One region of the Variovorax sp. FG153 genome, then DNA from elsewhere that is predicted to be linked to it. Evidence: riboswitches for the same ligand, from Rfam matches in the RefSeq annotation. Region 1 holds a riboswitch; the other holds the start of a gene.

Region 1 (9,337 bases):
CCAGCAGGGCGTGAGCCCCTACACCGTGGTGGCCGCCTACGACCAGCTCTTGGCGCTCGGGCTGGTGGAGGCGCGGCGCCAGCGCGGCTTCTTCGTGCGCGATTCGGGCCGCGATCCCGGCCGCGACCCGGCCCAGCCGCCCGGCGACCCGCTGCAGGTCAGCGCGCTGTCGATGGTCACGCAGATGATGGCCTCGCGCACGCCGGCCGACGCCAGCTCGCTGATCCGCAGCATGTTCCACCGCCCGAGCGACAAGCCGCAGCCCGGCATGGGCGTGTTCCCGCCCGACTGGCTCGATTCCTCGTTCATGCCGACGGCGGTGCGGCGCATGACCAGCACCGCGATGCTGCAGGAGCTGTCGCTGCAGTACGGCGAGCCCGCGGGCGACGCGGCGCTGCGACGCAGCCTGTCGCAGAAGCTGGTGGGCATCAACGTGCCGGCCGCGCCCGACCAGATCGTGACCACCATCGGCGCCACCCATGCGCTGGACATCGTGAGCCGCACCATGCTGCGCGCCGGCGATCCGGTGATGGTCGAGGAGCCCGGCTGGGCGCTCGAGTTCGCGCGCCTCGAGGCGCTGGGCATGCGCATCCTGCCGGTGCCGCGCCGCGCCGACGGGCCCGACCTCGACGTGATGGCGCAGTACTGCGCGCTGCACAGCCCGAAGCTGTTCGTCAGCGTGAGCGTGCTGCACAACCCGACCGGCTACAGCCTGTCGCCCAACAGCGCGCACCGCGTGCTGAAGCTGGCCAACGAGCACGACTTCCACATCGTCGAGGACGACACCTACAGCCACCTCGCGCCCGAGCACGCGACCCGGCTCAGCGCGCTCGACGGGCTGCAGCGCACCATCTACGTCAGCGGCTTCGCGAAGATCCTCGCGCCCAACTGGCGCATCGGCTTCCTGGCCGCCTCGCCCGCGCTCAAGGAGCGGCTGCTCGAGACCAAGCTGCTGGCCACCCTGACCTCGCCCGCGCTGTTCGAGCGGGCGCTCTCGTGGTGCATCGACCAGGGCCAGCTGCGGCGCCATTCGGAGCGCGTGCGCATCCGGCTGGAGGGCGCGCGCGCGCGCGCCGCCAAGCTGGTGCTGGCGCACGGCTGCACCTTCGCGTCCGAGCCCGCGGGGCTGTTCGGCTGGGTCGACACCGGCGTCGACACCGACGTGCTGACCCAGCGCATGCTCGACCAGGGCTACCTGTTGGCGCCGGGCTCGCTGTTCCATGCGCGCCGGCCGCCCACCACGCTGATGCGCATCAACTTCGCCAGCTCGCAGGACGCGAGCTTCTGGAAGGTCTTCGCCAGGACGCGCGACGAGCTTTGAGCCGGGCGGGGCGGGCCCTGCCTTGGAGTAAGCTGGCAGCACAACACCCGCCAGACCGGAGACCTGCCGCATGAACAAAGCCAGCCAACCCTTCGATTTCAGCCAGTTCGTACCCGGCTTCGACTTCCTCAAGAACCTCGCGGCCGGCGCGAGCGGCGCCGGTTCCGTGCCCGGCATCCCGAGCATGGCGAGCTGGGTGGCGCCCACCATGAGCGTCGAGGAGGTCGACAAGCGCATCCAGGAACTCAAGACGGTGCAGTACTGGCTCGAGCAGAACGGCCATGCGCTCAAGGCCACGATTCAGGCGCTGGAGGTGCAGAAGATGACGCTGTCCACCCTGCGCGGCATGAACGTGCGCATGGAGGACCTCGCGGGCGCGTTCACGCGGCAGGCGAATGCGGCGGCCGCGGCGGTCAGCCCGGCGCCGGCAGCCGCGGCGCCCGAACCCGAGGTCGAGCTCGAGGACGAAGAGGAACTCGACGCGGAGGAAGAGGAAGAGGAGGAAGAGGCACCGCCGTCGCGCCGCAAGGCCAGGCCGGCCGCCAAGGCCTCGGCCAAGTCCGCCGCGGGCGATGCCGCCGGCGGCGCGGTCGACCCGCTCAAGTGGTGGGGCTCGCTGACCGAACAGTTCCAGCAGATCGCGAGCACCGCGCTGCAGGACGCGGCCCAGCTCAAGATGCCGGCCGTGACCCAGCCGCTGGCCGACGCCGTCGGCAAGGCCATGGGAACCGCGAGCGCCTCGCGCAAGTCCACCCCCCGCAAGGCCTCGACGGCCGCCAAGCGACCGGCGGCGAAGAAGCCGGCCGCGGCGCCCGCGGCCCGCAAGCGAACGGGCGGCCGACGCTGAGCCGCCTTGTCCTGAACATCGAACGAAGCAGGTTGGCACGATGAAGTTGTTTCCCTCCGGTCACGCCACCCATCCGCAATGGCGCATGGCGGCCGGCCTCGTGCTGGCCCAGCTGCGTGCGCAGATGGCGCTGCCCGACTACGCCTCGGCACCCACCCTCGGGCTGCTCTACATCACCGACCACTATGCGGTCGACGCGCAGGAGATCCTCGACCACCTGAGCGCCGAGCTGCCCGAGGTGACCGACTGGGCCGGCACCGTTGGCGTCGGCGTGTCGGCCAACAATGCCGAGTACTTCGACGAACCCGGCCTGAGCCTGATGCTCTGCGCGCTGCCGAGCGACCAGTACCGCGTGTTCTCGGGCGTGGCGCCGCTCGCCAGCTCCGAGATGAGCGGTTTCGAGGCCCACACGGCGCTGGTGCATGCCGATCCCGCCACCCCCGACCTGACCGAGCTCATCGGCGAGATGGCCGGGCGCACCGACACCGGCTACCTGTTCGGCGGCCTTTCGTCGGGCCGCGGCGGCGCGTTGCAGTTCGCGGTCGGCGGCAACGGCAACATCCGCGGCCAGGGCGCGGCCGGCGGCGTGTTCTCGGGCGGCCTGTCGGGCGTGGTGTTCGGCGAGGGCGTGCGGCTGGTGTCGCGCGTCACGCAGGGCTGCCAGCCGCTGCGCTCGGGCAGCGCGCGCGAGCGCGAGATCACCGAGGCCGACGGCAACCTCGTGCTGCAGCTCGACGGCGAGCCCGCGCTCGACGTGCTGCTGGCCGACCTGCAGGTCTCGCTCGAGCGGCCGCAGGAGGCCATCGAGGCCGTGCGCGCCACCCTGGTGGGCCTGGTCGATGCTGGCAGCGATGGCATCCGCCGCACCGGCGACCTCGGCGCCGACGTGCTGGTGCGCCGCATCATCGGCCTCGACCCCACGCGCCGCGGCATCGCGATCGCCGACGTGGCCGAGGCCGGCATGCGCCTGAGCTTCTGCCGCCGCAACGCCCAGGCCGCGCGCGCCGACCTGATGCGCATCTGCGCCGAGATCCGCGAGGAGCTCGAGCCCGAGGAACAGACCCTGGCCACCGCGCGCGCCGTCGCCGCCGGCGAGGCCGAGGCGGCACCGCATCCCGCGCGGCGCATCGCCGGCGCCGTCTACGTGAGCTGCTCGGGCCGCGGCGGCCCGCACTTCGGCGCGCCCGGCGCCGAGCTGCAGATCGTGCGCCACGCGCTGGGCGACGTGCCGCTGGTCGGCTTCTTCGCCGCGGGCGAGATCGCGCGGCACCACGTGTATGGCTACACGGGGGTGCTGACTGTGTTCACGGCGGACTGAAGTCGGGATCGGACAGCCGAACGCGGAAGGAAGACCAAGGAGCGCAGAAGTCGCGAAAGAAGGCCATCAAGAAATTTCTTGGCGGTTGCTTTTGCGTCCTTCGCGAAACCTTCGCGTCCTCTGCGTCCGGCAACCCGCTTTCCGGGCCTCAGCCCAGCGCGGGCCGCGCCACGCCCGCCACGGGCCGGGGCAGTCCCGTGAACGCGAAATCCACCTCCGGCACCAGCCCGCTCACGATGCGCGCGATCGACTTGCCCGAGCCGCAGGCATGGGTCCAGCCGAGCGTGCCGTGGCCGGTGTTGAGGTAGAGGTTCGCGAGTTTCGTGCGGCCGATCAGCGGCACGTTGCTCGGCGTGGCCGGGCGCAGGCCGGTCCAGAACTGGGCTTGCGTGGTGTCGCCGGCGCCGGGGAAAAGTTGCTCGACGCGGCGCACGATGGCTTCGCAGCGCACGCGGTTGAGGTCGCGGTCGTAGCCGTTGAGCTCGGCCGTGCCGGCGATGCGCATGCGGTCGCCCGACTCCGAGGTGTAGCGCGAGAACACCAGCTTGTATTCGTCGTCGGTCAGCGAGACCTGGTAGGCCTTGCTCGCGTCCTTGACCGGCAGCGTGACCGAATAGCCCTTGGCCGGATAGATCGGCAGCCGGATGCCCAGCGGTGCCGCCAGCAGCGGGCTCAGCGATCCCATTGCCATCACGAAGGCATCGCCGCGGATGCGCTGGAAGCGGCCCTCGGCGTCGGTGGCCTCGACGTGGTCGATGGCGCCGCCCACCTCGCGCAGCGCGGTGATGGTGTGGCTCATCAGGAACTTCACGCCGGCCTCGGCCGCGCGCTTCGCGAGTTCGCGCGCGAAGCGGTTGGCGTCGCCCGATTCGTCCTCGGCCGTGTAGGTGGCACCGGCCAGCCGGGGCCGGATATGGGCCAGCGCGGGCTCGAGCTTCACGGCCTCGTCGGCCGAGATCACCTGGCGCTCGCAGCCCAGCGCGCGCATCTGCTCGGCGGGCGCGAGGGCGCCGTCGAACTCCTTTTGCGTCGTGTAGAAGTGCAGGATGCCCTGCGTGCGCTCGTCGTAGCGGATGCCGGTGTCGCGGCGCAGCTGCTGCAGCGTGTCGCGGCTGTAGGTGCCCAGGCGCACGATCTGCTCGATGTTGTGGCGCGTGCGCGCGGGCGTGCACTCGCGCAGGAACTGCAGGCCCCAGAGCCACTGGCGCATGTCGGCGCGGATGCGGAACAGCAGCGGGGCGTCTTCCTTGCCCAGCCACTGCAGCACCTTGAGCGGCGCGCTGGGATTGGCCCAGGGCTCGGCATGGCTCACCGAGATCTGGCCGCCGTTGGCGAAGCTGGTCTCGGCGGCCGGCGTGGCCTGCCGGTCGATCACGGTCACGTCGTGGCCGAGTTGCTGGAGGTAGTAGGCCGAGGTCACGCCGAGCAGGCCGGCGCCCAATACGATCACGCGCATTTCAAGTACCTTTCGAGGTCGAAGCGCTTGAACGGCTTGAAGGTCGTGCTACTGAATAGATAGCGCGCAACCGGACGGCCGTCCAATTGCCGCTCCCCCTGTCCTCGGTACCTGAGAGTTTCATCCGCTGCACCTTGCAGCGGACTTGCTCCTTCGGCGCAGCACGGCCGCGATGGGCGATGTGCTGGCTCTCCAGACGGCGTTTCAGTGGTTGCAGTACAGGTCCCGCGCGAAGCGTGGAGCCGACCTGAGCGTTTATGGGAGTTTGCGCCTTCGGTGGGGCTGCCTGCGCGATGCATGCGGCCCGCTCTCCTGCAATGGGTGGCGATTGTAGGCGGGCCCTGCGCACCGGCCAACCCCGGGATTCGGCCTTGCGCACGGGTGGGATAATCCATGCCCGGCCGCGCCCGCGCGGCTGCAGGCTTCGACCACGCGACTCAGCAATCACACAGCACAGGGGACTCCATGATCCTGGTTACCGGCGGCGCCGGCTTCATCGGCGCCAATTTCGTCCTCGACTGGATCGCGCAAGGCGACGAACCGGTCGTGAACCTCGACAAGCTCACCTACGCCGGCAATCTCGAGACCCTGGCCTCGCTCAAGGACGATCCGCGCCATGTCTTCGTGCAGGGCGACATCGGCGACAGCGCGCTGCTCGACCGCCTGCTGGCCGAGCACAAGCCGCGCGCGGTGGTCAATTTCGCGGCCGAGTCGCACGTGGACCGCTCGATTCACGGCCCCGAGGATTTCGTGCAGACCAACGTGCTCGGCACCTTCCGCCTGCTCGAGTCGGTGCGGGGTTACTGGAACGCGCTGCCGGCCGATCCGAAGGCGGCCTTCCGCTTCCTGCACGTGTCGACCGACGAGGTCTACGGCTCGCTCTCGAAGACCGACCCGGCCTTCACCGAGGAGAACAAGTACGAGCCCAACAGCCCCTACTCGGCCAGCAAGGCCGCGAGCGACCACCTCGTGCGCGCCTGGCACCACACCTACGGCCTGCCGGTGCTCACCACCAACTGCTCGAACAACTACGGCCCCTTCCATTTCCCCGAGAAGCTGATCCCGCTGATGATCGTCAACGCGCTGGCCGGCAAGCCGCTGCCCGTGTATGGCGACGGCATGCAGGTGCGCGACTGGCTCTACGTCAAGGACCACTGCAGCGCGATCCGCCGCGTGCTCGAGGCCGGCCGGCTCGGCGAGACCTACAACGTGGGCGGCTGGAACGAGAAGCCGAACATCGAGATCGTGAAGACCGTGTGCGCGCTGCTTGACGAACTGCGCCCGCGCGCCGACGGCAAGGGCTATGCCGAGCAGATCAGCTACGTCACCGACCGCCCCGGCCATGACCGCCGCTACGCCATCGACGCGCGCAAGCTCGAGCGCGAGCTCGGCTGGAAGCCGGCCGAGACCTTCGACACCGGCATCCGCAAGACGGTCGAGTGGTACCTCGCCAACGGCGACTGGGTGCGCAACGTGCAAAGCGGCGCTTACCGCGCCTGGGTCGAGAAGCAGTACGACGCGAAGGCCCCTGCATGAAGCTGCTGCTGCTGGGCAAGGGCGGACAGGTCGGCTGGGAACTGCAGCGCAGCCTCGCGCCGCTGGGCGAACTGGTCGCGCTAGATTTCGACAGCACCGACTTCCACGCCGACTTCAGCCGGCCCGAACAGCTGGCCGACACCGTGCGGCAGGTGCGCCCCGACGTGATCGTCAATGCCGCCGCCCACACCGCCGTCGACAAGGCCGAGAGCGAGCCGGAGTTCGCGCGCAAGCTCAACGCCACCTCGCCCGGCGTGGTGGCGCAGGCCGCGCAGGAGATCGGCGCGCTGATGGTCCACTACTCGACCGACTATGTCTTCGACGGCAGCGGCACCGCGCCCTGGAAGGAAACCGACGCGACCGGCCCGCTGAGCGTCTACGGCCGCACCAAGCTCGAGGGCGAGCAACTGGTGGCGCGGCACTGCGCGAAGCACCTGATCTTTCGCACCAGCTGGGTCTATGCGGCGCGCGGCGGCAACTTCGCCAAGACCATGCTGCGGCTGGCCAGGGAACGCGACAAGCTGACCGTCATCGACGACCAGTTCGGCGCCCCCACCGGTGCCGAGCTGCTGGCCGACATCACGGCCCATGCCATTCGCGCCACCTTGCAGGACCCGTCCAAGGCCGGGCTCTATCACGCGATCGCGGGCGGCGAGACCACCTGGTACGGTTACGCGCGCTACGTGCTCGAACTCGCACAGCAGGCCGGTGTCGAGCTCAAGGCCGGGCCGCAGCAGGTCGAGGCCGTGCCGACCAGCGCCTTTCCCACGCCGGCCACCCGGCCGCACAACTCGCGCCTCGACACCTCGAAGCTGCAGGCCGCCTTCGGGCTGGTGCTGCCGCCGTGGCAGAACGGCGTCGCGCGCATGCTGCGCGAGATCCTCTGAGCGCGCATCGCGCGCCGGACCCGAACCCCTGAAGAGAAGACACCAACGATGACCATCCAGACGACGCAGCGCAAGGGCATCATCCTGGCCGGCGGCTCGGGCACGCGGTTGCATCCGGCCACGCTCGCGATCAGCAAGCAGCTGCTGCCGGTGTACGACAAGCCCATGATCTATTACCCGCTGAGCACGCTGATGCTCGGCGGCATGCGCGACATCCTCGTCATCAGCACGCCGCAGGACACGCCGCGCTTCCAGCAACTGCTGGGCGACGGCAGCCAGTGGGGCCTGAACCTGCAGTATGCCGTGCAGCCCAGTCCCGACGGGCTCGCGCAGGCCTTCATCATCGGCGACAGGTTCGTCGGCAATTCGCCGAGCGCGCTGGTGCTCGGCGACAACATCTACTACGGCCACGACTTCGTGCACCTGCTGTCCGATGCCGATGCGCAGGCCAAGGGCGCGACCGTCTTCGCCTACCACGTGCACGACCCCGAGCGCTACGGCGTGGTGGCCTTCGATGCGCAGGGCAAGGCCAGCAGCATCGAGGAGAAGCCGCTCGAACCCAAGAGCAGCTACGCCGTGACGGGCCTCTACTTCTACGACAACCAGGTCGTCGACATCGCCAAGGCCGTCAAGCCCAGCGCGCGCGGCGAGCTCGAGATCACCGCGGTCAACCAGGCCTACCTCGACCTCGGCCAGCTCAACGTGCAGATCATGCAGCGCGGCTATGCGTGGCTCGACACCGGCACGCACGAGAGCCTGCTCGAGGCGGGCCAGTTCATCGCCACGCTCGAGCACCGTCAGGGCCTGAAGATCGCCTGCCCCGAGGAGATCGCCTGGCGCAACGGCTTCATCGATGCCGCGCAGCTCGAGAAGCTCGCCGCGCCGCTCGCCAAGAGCGGCTATGGCAAGTACCTGCAACGCCTGCTGAAGGACGAGGTGCGTTCGTGAAAGTCACCCCTACCGCGATTCCCGACGTTCTCGTCATCGAGCCGAAGGTGTTCGGCGACGCGCGCGGCTTCTTCTTCGAGAGCTTCAACGGCAAGGCCTTCGACGAGGCCGTGGGGCGCCATGTCGAGTTCGTGCAGGACAACCATTCGCGCTCGGCCAGGGGCGTGCTGCGCGGCCTGCACTACCAGATCCAGCAGCCGCAGGGCAAGCTGGTGCGCTGCGTGCGCGGCGCGGTGTTCGACGTGGCGGTGGACATCCGCCGCTCGTCGCCGACCTTCGGCCGGTGGGTGGGCGAGGAGCTCAGCGAGCACAACCACAAGCAGCTGTGGGTGCCCGCGGGGTTCGCGCACGGCTTCCTGGTGCTGACGGAGACGGCGGAGTTTCTCTACAAGACGACCGACTATTACGCGCCGGTGCATGAGCGGGCGATCCGCTGGGACGATCCGAGCCTGGCCATCGCCTGGCCCGAACTCGGCGCGGCCTTCACCTTGTCGGACAAGGACCGCGCGGCGTCGACCCTGGACGGCGCCGAACTGTTCGCCTGACGACTTCGCCCGCTGGACTCAGGCGCTGGCGCCCGGCGGCGCGTAGCCGTCGACGACTTCCATGATCTGGTCCGCGGTCACCTCCCACGAGGTGATCCGGTACTGGGTGGCGATCAGCTTTTCCCGCGCTTCCAGCGCCGCGGAATCGGCGCAGTAGTGACGAATCTTCTCGGCCCACTCCGGCACGTTCCACGGGTCCGCATAGTCGATGATGTCGCCCGCGATCTCGGGCACCGAGGCTGCGTGCGACGCGAGGCAGAACTTGCCGTGCGCCAGGCTCTCGGCGACCGGCAGGCCCCAGCCTTCGTACAGCGATGGATAGAGGGTGAACAGGCAACGCTGGTAGAGCAGGTTCAGCTCGACATCGGTGACGTTGTTCAGGATCACGATCCTGTCCTCGACCCGCAGGTCCTGCTGCAGCGAGGCCATGAAGTCGTCGACCCGCCAGCCCTGCATGCCGACGAACACCAGCTTCGGTG
Region 2 (9,337 bases), on a different contig from region 1:
CGGCCGGCTGCGCGAACTGCCGCCGCGCGACACGGACCCGGGCGCGAGCTACTGGTCGCGCGTCGACCGCCTCGTGCCCACGCTGGTCGAGCGCGGCTATGCGGTGATCAGCTTCGACCATCGCGGCCATGGCGACAGCGGCGGCGACAGCCGCATCATGGATCCGCGGGCCGAGATCGTCGACATCCGCAGCCTGATCGACTGGGCCGAGCGCGAGCTGCCGCTGCGCAAGGGCGCCGACGGCAGGCCGCGCATCGGCAGCATCGGCGGCTCGTACGGTGGCGGCTACCAGATGCAGCTCGCGCAACTCGAGCCGCGCATCGCGACCGCGATCCCGTCGATGACCTGGTACGACCTGCAGCATTCGCTGGCGCCGCAGGGCGTGCTCAAGCAGGGCTTCGTGCAGTTCGAATGCTTCATGGCGCAGCGCGGCAAGGTGCGCGACGGCGGCCTGCTGCGGCCGCTGTGCGAGACGGCGCCGAAGCCCGGTGCCTGGGCCTGGAACGACATGGGCGCCGACGCGCAGCGGCTGCGCGAGGCCTACCAGGCGCACGGGCCCTCGGGCCTGAGCTGGGCTGGGCAGCCTTCGCGCCGTGTCGATGCGCTGGTGGTGCAGGCCAGCGAGGACGTGCTGTTCGACATGGACGAGGGCCTGCGCAACTGGCGCCAGCTGAAGGCCGGCGGCGGCGACGTGCGGCTCATGGTGCTGCGCTCGGGCCATGTGAATCCGCGCGCGGGGCAGCGCGACAAGCCCGCGCGCTGCGGCAGCGTCGATGCCATGGACGCGATGCTCGGCTGGCTCGATGCCAAGCTGCGCGACATCGAGCCGTCCGCGCCTTCGGTGCCCCAGCTGTGCATCGCGCTCGACGACGGCACGGCCTTCGAGGGCACGGCGCCGATCGCGGCGCAGTTCGGCGCGGCACTCGCGCGGACCGAGGTGCGCGCCGGTTCGCCGGCACCGGTCTTCGTTCCCTTGCCCACCGATGCGCCACGCGGCGCAGTGCTGGCCGGCGTGCCCGAGGCCGAGCTCGACGTGCGGGCGGCCGGCGGACCCGGCGTGGCGTTGGTGGGGCTCGCGCTGCGCCGCAACGGCGAACTGATGCTGCTGTCGGACCAAGTGGTGCCCGCGCCGCCGGGGCGGCAGCGCATCGCGCTCGGCGGCGTGGCCGCGCGCCTGCGGCCCGGCGACGAGCTCGGCGTGGCGCTGTTCGCCACCCATGCGCAGTATGTCTGGGCGCCCGTGTCGGGCACGCCGGTGGCCGGCATTGCCGGCGACAACGCCTATGCGGTCTCGGGCCGCGTGTGGCTGCCGCTCGCGGCCGAGGGCGCGGCGCGGTAGGCGCGCAGCGCATCGAGGTCGCGCAAGGTCACGACCTGGTAGCCCAGCGTCAGCAGGCCCTCGGCCTCGAGCCGCCGCAGCGCCGCGTTGAGCCGCGGGCGCGACATGTTGCAGTAGAGCGCGAGCTCGGCCTGCGACACCTGCAGCTCGAGCGAGCGCGGCGGAAAGCCCGCCGGGCTGAACAGCGATGCCAGGCTCTGCGCGACCTTGGCGACCGGGTCGAGCGTGCGGTCCGACAGCGTGACGGCCATCGACTGCGTGAGCCGCTCGCTCAGCAGCTGCAGCACGAAGCGGTTGAAGGCGCGGTTGCCGTCGAGCAGGTGGAAGAAGGCGGCCTTCGGCATCTTGATGATCACCGCGTCGGACAGCGCGACCGCGTCGCAGAAGCGCGGTTCGTTGCGGATCAGCTCGACCTCGCCGACCCAGCTGAAGGCCTGGCCCATGAAGGTCACGGGCTTGCCCGAGGCCGAGGTGGTGCACAGCTTCATGCTGCCGCGCCCCATGCCGACCCAGTGCTCGGCCGGGTCGCCGCGATGCCAGATGGCCTGGCCCGCGGCGAGTTCGACGAAGCGCAGCTGCGGCAGCAGCACTTCGGCCTCGTCGTCGCTCAGCGTGTGGGCCCAGACGCAGCCGCGCCAGCGCGACTTGAGCGAGGCGATCTCGCCGGGGTCCATGCGGCTCAGGCCGCTTCGGTTTCCTGGTACTCGCCCACGGGCACGCAGCTGCAGAACAGGTTGCGGTCGCCGTAGACGTTGTCGACGCGGCCGATCGGCGGCCAGTACTTGGCGTCCTTGAGCCCGGCCAGCGGGAAGGCGCCGAGCTCGCGCGCATAGGGATGGCCCCATTCGCTGCCGAGCAGGCTTGCGGCCGTGTGCGGTGCGTGCTTGAGCGGGTTGTCGTCCTTCGGCCAGACGCCTTCCTCGATGCGGCGGATCTCGCCGCGGATGGCGATCATCGCCTCGATGAAGCGGTCGAGCTCGGCCAGCGGCTCGCTCTCGGTCGGTTCCACCATCAGCGTTCCCGGCACCGGGAAGCTCAGCGTGGGCGCATGGAAGCCGTAGTCGATCAGGCGCTTGGCGACGTCCTCGGCGGTGACGCCGCTGGTGTCCTTGAGCGGGCGCAGGTCGAGGATGCACTCGTGCGCGACGTGGCCGTTGGGGCTCGCGTACAGCGTGGGGTAGTGGTCCTTGAGCCGCGCGCTGATGTAGTTGGCGCTGAGGATCGCGGTCTCGGTCGCGGCCTGCAGGCCCTTCGCGCCCATCATGCGGCAGTACATCCAGCTGATCGGCAGCACGGCCGCGTTGCCCAGCGGCGCCGCGGACACGGCACCCACGCCATGGCCCGACACGCCCGCGGTCGCATGGCCCGGCAGGTAGGGCACGAGGTCCTCGACCACGCAGACCGGGCCCACGCCCGGGCCGCCGCCGCCGTGCGGGATGCAGAAGGTCTTGTGCAGGTTCAGGTGGCTCACGTCGCCGCCGAACTCGCCCGGCGCGGCCACGCCCACCAGCGCGTTCATGTTGGCGCCGTCCACATACACGCGCCCGCCGTGCGCATGCACCAGCTCGCACAGCTCCTTCACGCGGGTCTCGAACACGCCGTGCGTGCTCGGGTAGGTGATCATCACCGCGGCCAGGTTCTTGCCGTGCTTCTCGCAGGCGCGCTTCAGGTCGTCGAGGTCGACGTTGCCCTGCGCGTCGCAGGCCGTCACCACCACCTGCAGGCCCACCATCTGCGCGCTAGCGGGATTGGTGCCGTGCGCCGACGAGGGGATCAGGCAGATGTTGCGGTGGCCCTCGCCCTTGGCCTCGTGGAAGGCGCGGATCGCCAGCAGGCCCGCGTACTCGCCCTGCGAGCCGGCATTGGGCTGCAGGCTGATGCCCGCGTAGCCGGTGGCTTCGCAGAGCCAGGCGCGCAGCTGGGCGTCGAGCTGGGCATAGCCCTGCAGCTGCTCGGCCGGCGCGAAGGGATGGATGTTCGCGAACTCGGGCCAGGTGATCGGGATCATCTCGCTGGTCGCGTTGAGCTTCATGGTGCAGCTGCCCAGCGGGATCATGCTGCGGTCGAGCGCGAGGTCCTTGTCCGACAGGCTGCGGATGTAGCGCAGCATCGCGGTCTCGCTCTTGTGGGTGTTGAACACCGGGTGCGACAGGAAGGCGCTCGCGCGGCGCAGTTCCTGCGGAATGCGCGGCGCGGTGTTGGCGGCCAGTTCCTCGAAGCGCGGCATCGGCGTGCCGGCGGGCACGAACAGCGCCCACAGGGTCTCGACGTCGGCGCGCGTGCTGGTCTCGTCGAGCGAGATGCCCAGGTGCTGCTGCAGCCGCTGGCGCAGGTTCACGTTGGCGGCCTGCGCGCGCTCGAGGATCTTCGCGGTGTCGTCGCCGGTGCGGATGGTCAGCGAATCGAAGGCGGTCTCGTTGACCGGCTCGCGGCCCATCTGGGCCAGGCCGCGCGCGAGGATGGCGGTGAGCGCGGCCACGCGCTGCGCGATGCGCGTGAGGCCGTCGGGCCCGTGGTAGACCGCGTACATGCTTGCGACCACGGCGGGCAGCACCTGCGCGGTGCAGATGTTCGAGGTCGCCTTCTCGCGCCGGATGTGCTGCTCGCGCGTCTGCAGCGCGAGGCGGTAGGCGGGGCGGCCATGGGTGTCGACGCTCACGCCGACCAGGCGGCCCGGTAGCGAGCGCTTGAAGTCGTCGCGGCAGGCCAGGTAGGCCGCGTGCGGGCCGCCGTTGCACAGCGGCATGCCGAAGCGCTGGGTGGTGCCGCAGACGATGTCGGCATCCCATTCGCCGGGCGGCGCGAGCAGGGTCAGCGCCAGCAGGTCGGCCGCGACGCAGAAGGCCGCGCCGTACTGATGCGCGTGGCCCGCGAGCGGGCGCAGGTCGTGCACGTGACCGGTGGTGGCCGGGTACTGCGCCAGCACGCCGAAGAATTCGCCGCTGGCCATCAGGTGCGGCAGGGTTTCCGAGGCGGTGCTGACCTTGACCTCGATGCCCAGCGGCGCGGCGCGGGTCTTCACCACCTCGATGGTCTGCGGATGGCAGTCGCCCGAGACCAGGAACACGTTGCTCTTGCTTTTCACGCTGCGCTTGGCCAGCGTCATCGCCTCGGCGGCGGCGGTGGCCTCGTCGAGCATCGAGGCATTGGCGATCGCCATGCCCGTGAGGTCGCACACCATGGTCTGGAAGTTGACCAGCGCCTCCATGCGGCCCTGCGAGATCTCGGCCTGGTAGGGCGTGTAGGCCGTGTACCAGGCCGGGTTCTCGAGGATGTTGCGCAGGATCACGCCCGGCGTGTGGGTGCCGTAGTAGCCCTGGCCGATGAAGTTGCGGAACACCTTGTTCTTCGCCGCGATCGCCTTGAGCTCGGCCAGCGCATCGGCCTCGGTGGCCGGTGCCGGCAGCCGCATCGGCTTGCTGCGCCGGATCGCCGCGGGCACGATGCCGTCGATGAGTTCGGCGCGCGTGGCCGACCCGATCACGGGCAGCATGCGCGCCTCGTCGTCGGCATCGATGCCGATGTGGCGGGCGATGAATTCCTCGGCGTTCTCGAGTTCTTGCAGGGTGGGCAGGGCGGCGGGGGTGGGCATGGCGGGCGGGGGAAGAAGAGGCAGGGGAGCGGACTTCCGGACGCAGAGGACGCGAAGGTTGCGCAAAGGGCGCGAAAGAACTCAGTGAAAAAAGGACCAGGCAGGGGGCGATGCCGAAGCCAGTTCTCTTTTTTGCGTTCTTCGCGAAACCTTCGCGTCCTCTGCGTCCGGCAATCCGATTTCAGGACTTAGGCTTCGTCGGCAAATTTGCCGTAGGCGGTCTCGTCCATCAGCGCGTCGAGCTGCGCCGGTTCGGACAGCTTGACCTTGAAGAACCAGCCTTCGGCCAGCGGTGCACTGTTGGCGAGCGAGGGATCGGCGCGCAGGGCCTCGTTGACTTCGGTGATCTCGCCCGAGACGGGCATGAACACGTCGGCCGCGGCCTTCACCGACTCGACGACGCCGGCGACATCGCCCTGGGCGAAGCTCTTGCCGACCTCGGGCAGGTCGACGAAGACCACGTCGCCCAGCGCGTCCTGCGCATGGACGGTGATGCCGACCGTGGCGTTGCCGCCCTCGGCCTGCACCCATTCATGGTCCTTGGTGTACTTGATGCTCATGTCGAAAAACTCCTCGTGGATAAAAAGTGGCCGATGCCGGGGCGTAGGTTAGCCGCGGTAGTAGCGGGTCGGCACGAAAGGCAGCGTCGAGACCTCCATCGGCACCGGCTTGCCGCGCACGATGGCCTGCACCCGGGTGCCGGGCTCGGCGAAGGCGGTGGCCACGTAGCCCATGGCGACCGGCCGGTCGGCCGTCGGACCCAGCAGGCCGCTGGTGACCTGGCCGATGTCCTGGCCCTCGAAGGACTGCAGCGGCGTGCCGTCGCGCACCGGGATGCGCTCGAGCGCGACCAGGCCGACGCGGCGGCGCTTGAGCGTGTCGTGGTCGAGATGGCCGGCCGCGCCGGTGGCGGCGGTGAGCTGGGCCAGGATCTTCTCGGCGCCGGGGAAGCCACCCGCGCGCGCGCCGCCCGTGCGGCGCACCTTCTGGATCGCCCAGTTGAGCGAGGCCTCGACCGGCGTGGTACTGGTGTCGATGTCGCTGCCGTAGAGGCACAGGCCGGCCTCGAGCCGCAGCGAGTTGCGCGCGCCCAGGCCGATGGGCTTGACCTCGGGCTGGGCCAGCAGCAGTCGCGCCAGCGCCTCGGCGTCCTTCGCGGCGACCGAGATCTCGAAGCCGTCCTCGCCGGTGTAGCCGCTGCGCGTGACGAAGGCGGCTATGCCGCCGATCTGCACCGCGCCGCCGGTCATGAACACGAAGCGCTCGATGCCGGGCGAGAGCCTTGCCAGCGTGGCCGCGGCCTGCGGTCCCTGCAGCGCGAGCAGCGCCTGCTCGGGCAGCGGCTGCACCTGGCAGCGCTGGCCGATCTTCTGCTGGATGTGGGCGATGTCGGCCACCTTGCCGGCGCCGTTGACGATCACGAACAGCGAGCCGTTGCCTTCGTTGAAGAACATCAGGTCGTCGAGGATGCCGCCCTGGTCGTCGAGCAGCAGGCCGTAGCGCTGCTTGCCCGCGGGCAGGTCGATCACGTCGACCGGCATCAGGGTCTCGAAGGCGGCCGCGGCATCGGGCCCGGACAGGCGCAGCTGGCCCATGTGGGAGATGTCGAACAGGCCCGCGGCTTCGCGCGTGTGCCTGTGCTCGGCCATCAGGCCGGCGGGGTACTGGACCGGCATCGAATAGCCGGCGAAGGGCACCATGCGGGCGCCGAGTTCCAGGTGCAGCGCGTGCAGCGGGGTCTTGAGCAGTTCGGATTCGGGGGCGGAAGCAGCCACGGGGCACTCCTGGGGGCAGCAATCGAATGCCATGGCTCGCGCCATGGGGCCACCCCTGCTGTCCGCTTTACCTGAGAGATTCGCCCCACGATCGGGGTTTGCTCCTTCGGTGGACCGGGCGCCTGCGGCACCGGCCTCTCTCCAGCAAGGAAACGCCGTCCCGCGAGGGCCGGCGCTGTGTCAGTCCTTTTGCCTGAGCGTTCGGGGGTTCCCTGCGCCTTCGGCGGCCCCGTGCGGGGCTCTCTCCTGACCCGGGCGAGTGTAGTGGATTGCGGCGCCGGTTCAGTGCATCACTTCGGCCGGCGGCAGCAGCCGCTCGATGCGCTCGCGCAATGACTCCGCGCGCTCGGCGCCGGCCGTCTTCTCGACCTCGGTCAGCATCAGCGCGGCGATGGTCAGCATGGCCTCGCGGTCGCGCGCCTCGCGCAGCGCGTCGCGCATCTGCAGCGCGAAGCGCGGATCGCGGCGCACGAACATGCGCTCGCAGATGTCGAACAGGAACATGCGCGTGGTGGCCAGCGAGCGCTTGCCGTCGAAGGCGTCGGCGGCGGTCGAGACGTGGATGGGTTCGGCGGCCGGCGCGGGCTGCGGTTCCGGCGCCGCGGCCTCCACCGTCTCCACCACCGCCACCGTGCGCGGGTCGTGCAGGTAGCCGCGCTCCACCAGCGTCATCAGGGCCTGCTCGGCATCGCCGCGGCTCGCGAACAGCGGGCTGAAGTCGGTCAGCGAGCGGCGGCCGTCGGCCATCAGCAGCAAGGCCCGTTCGCGCTGGCTCAGGGTGCGCTGTCCGCCCTGGAGTTCGTCGCGCGCCTTGTCGGTCTTGGTGGGAAACATGCGGTGCCGCCGGGTCCGGGATGGAGCCCGAGCATCGCGGATGCGCGTGACATCTTCATGAAGCGCGGAACACCAAAGGCTTAAGCGTCGCCCGTGCGTGCGCTGCGGGTTTCGCGCTTCCGTTCGGCAACCCGGCAAGCCCTCGCGACAAGACCGGAACGCGCTCCGGACGGCGCGGGCTGCACCGGATGTTGCCGACCCCGATGAGCACGAGCCCGACCTTTCGCGACCTGCCGATGCGCGCGCCGGCCATCGCGGCGAACACCGCCGCGCGGGCCGAAGCCTATCGCGCCGACATCGACGGCCTGCGCGCCGTCGCGGTGCTCGCGGTGGTGTTCTTCCACGCCTTTCCGCGCGCGGTGCCCGGCGGCTTCATCGGCGTCGATGTCTTCTTCGTGATTTCGGGCTTCCTGATCACCTCGATCCTGCTGCGCGCGCAGGCCGAGGGCCGCTTCAGTTATCGCGACTTCTATGCGCGGCGCGTGCGGCGCATCTTCCCGGCGCTGCTGCTGGTGCTTGCCGCGGTGCTGGCCTTCGGCTGGTGGGTGCTGCTCGACGACGAGTTCAGGGCGCTCGGGCGGCAGGCGGGCGGCGGCGCCTTCTTCGTGGCCAATCTGGTCTTCTGGCGCGAGGCCGGCTACTTCGACGCCGCGGCCGAGCTCAAGCCGCTGCTGCACCTGTGGTCGCTGGGCATCGAGGAGCAGTTCTACATCCTGTGGCCGGTGCTGATCGCGCTGAGCTGGCGCCGGCGCTGGCCGCTGCTGCGCGTGCTGTGGCTGGTGGCGATCGCCTCCTTCGCGATCAACGTGCTGGGCATCCATTCGCATCGCGGGGCCTCGTTCTATTCGCCGCTGTCGCGCGCCTGGGAACTCGCGGCCGGCGGCATCGTGGCCTGCCTGCAGCTGCGGCCGGGCCACGCGCCGCCCGCGGGCTGGCGTGCCCACCTGCTGTCGCTGGCGGGCGCGGCGCTGATCGCGCTCGGCCTGGCGACGGTGCGCGCCGACAAGGCCTTTCCGGGTGGGTGGGCGCTGCTGCCGGTGGCGGGCGCGGCCTGCTGCATCGCGGCCGGCGGCGGCGGCGTGCTGAACCGGCGCCTGCTGTCGAACCGCGTGCTGGTGTGGATCGGCCTGCTGAGCTATCCGCTGTACCTCTGGCACTGGCCGGTGCTGAGCTTCCTGCGCATCGTGCTGCCGCGCGAACCGCACGAGCTCACGGGGCTGGCCGCCTCGGTGCGCGTGGCGGCGCTGGCCGCGAGCCTGCTGCTGGCCGCCGCGACCCATGGCTGGCTCGAGCGCCGGCTGCGCGCTCGCGCGGGCGGCGCCACCGTGCGCTGGCTCGGCGCGGGCATGGTGCTGGTCGCGCTCGCGGGTTGCGCGGTGCAGGCCGGGCTGCCGGCGCGGCTGCACGGGCCGGCGCTGCAGCGCATGGCCGATGCGGCGGCCGACCGCGACTACCACGACGGACCGACCACCGGCGAACTCGGCCCCTTCGTCACCTACCGCATCGGCGAGGGCGCGCACAAGGTGCTGCTGATCGGCGACAGCCACGTGATGCAGTACGCGCCGCGCGCCGCGGCGCTGGCACAGCGCGCGCCCGGGCGCATGGCGAGCTCGTACTTCACGGTGTTCCTGGCCTGCCCGCCGATCCCCGGCGTGTTCGCGCGCCAGGGCATCGAGTGCGGCGCGCGGCGTGACGAAGGGCTGCGCATGGCGCTCGAGGGACCGTTCGAGACGGTGCTGGTCGGCGCCTGCTGGAACTGCTACTTCACCGAGACCCTGGGCCTGCCGATGGGCTTCG

The links. A riboswitch is a leader RNA that binds a small molecule or an ion and turns the genes downstream of it on or off. The one in region 1 is predicted to bind glycine.
Region 2: another riboswitch for glycine. It lies ahead of gcvT (glycine cleavage system aminomethyltransferase GcvT); the one in region 1 lies ahead of ACODT0_RS05320 (D-amino acid dehydrogenase).

The regions. Positions count from the first base shown of each region.
Region 1 covers NZ_JBMDKG010000003.1:10,315-19,651, forward strand. The annotation lists gene ACODT0_RS05305 (aminotransferase-like domain-containing protein) at 1-1,321, shown strand, start outside; gene ACODT0_RS05310 (PhaM family polyhydroxyalkanoate granule multifunctional regulatory protein) at 1,392-2,168, shown strand; gene ACODT0_RS05315 (FIST signal transduction protein) at 2,209-3,486, shown strand; gene ACODT0_RS05320 (D-amino acid dehydrogenase) at 3,635-4,942, opposite strand; glycine riboswitch at 5,031-5,148, opposite strand; gene rfbB (dTDP-glucose 4,6-dehydratase) at 5,408-6,478, shown strand; gene rfbD (dTDP-4-dehydrorhamnose reductase) at 6,475-7,365, shown strand; gene rfbA (glucose-1-phosphate thymidylyltransferase RfbA) at 7,414-8,313, shown strand; gene rfbC (dTDP-4-dehydrorhamnose 3,5-epimerase) at 8,310-8,858, shown strand; gene ACODT0_RS05345 (glycosyltransferase family 4 protein) at 8,877-9,337, opposite strand, start outside.
Region 2 covers NZ_JBMDKG010000052.1:44,731-54,067, forward strand. The annotation lists gene ACODT0_RS35445 (alpha/beta fold hydrolase) at 1-1,339, shown strand, start outside; gene ACODT0_RS35450 (Crp/Fnr family transcriptional regulator) at 1,282-2,013, opposite strand; gene gcvP (aminomethyl-transferring glycine dehydrogenase) at 2,019-4,931, opposite strand; gene gcvH (glycine cleavage system protein GcvH) at 5,120-5,491, opposite strand; gene gcvT (glycine cleavage system aminomethyltransferase GcvT) at 5,540-6,739, opposite strand; glycine riboswitch at 6,755-6,861, opposite strand; glycine riboswitch at 6,882-6,965, opposite strand; gene ACODT0_RS35470 (hypothetical protein) at 6,989-7,540, opposite strand; gene ACODT0_RS35475 (acyltransferase family protein) at 7,744-9,337, shown strand, end outside.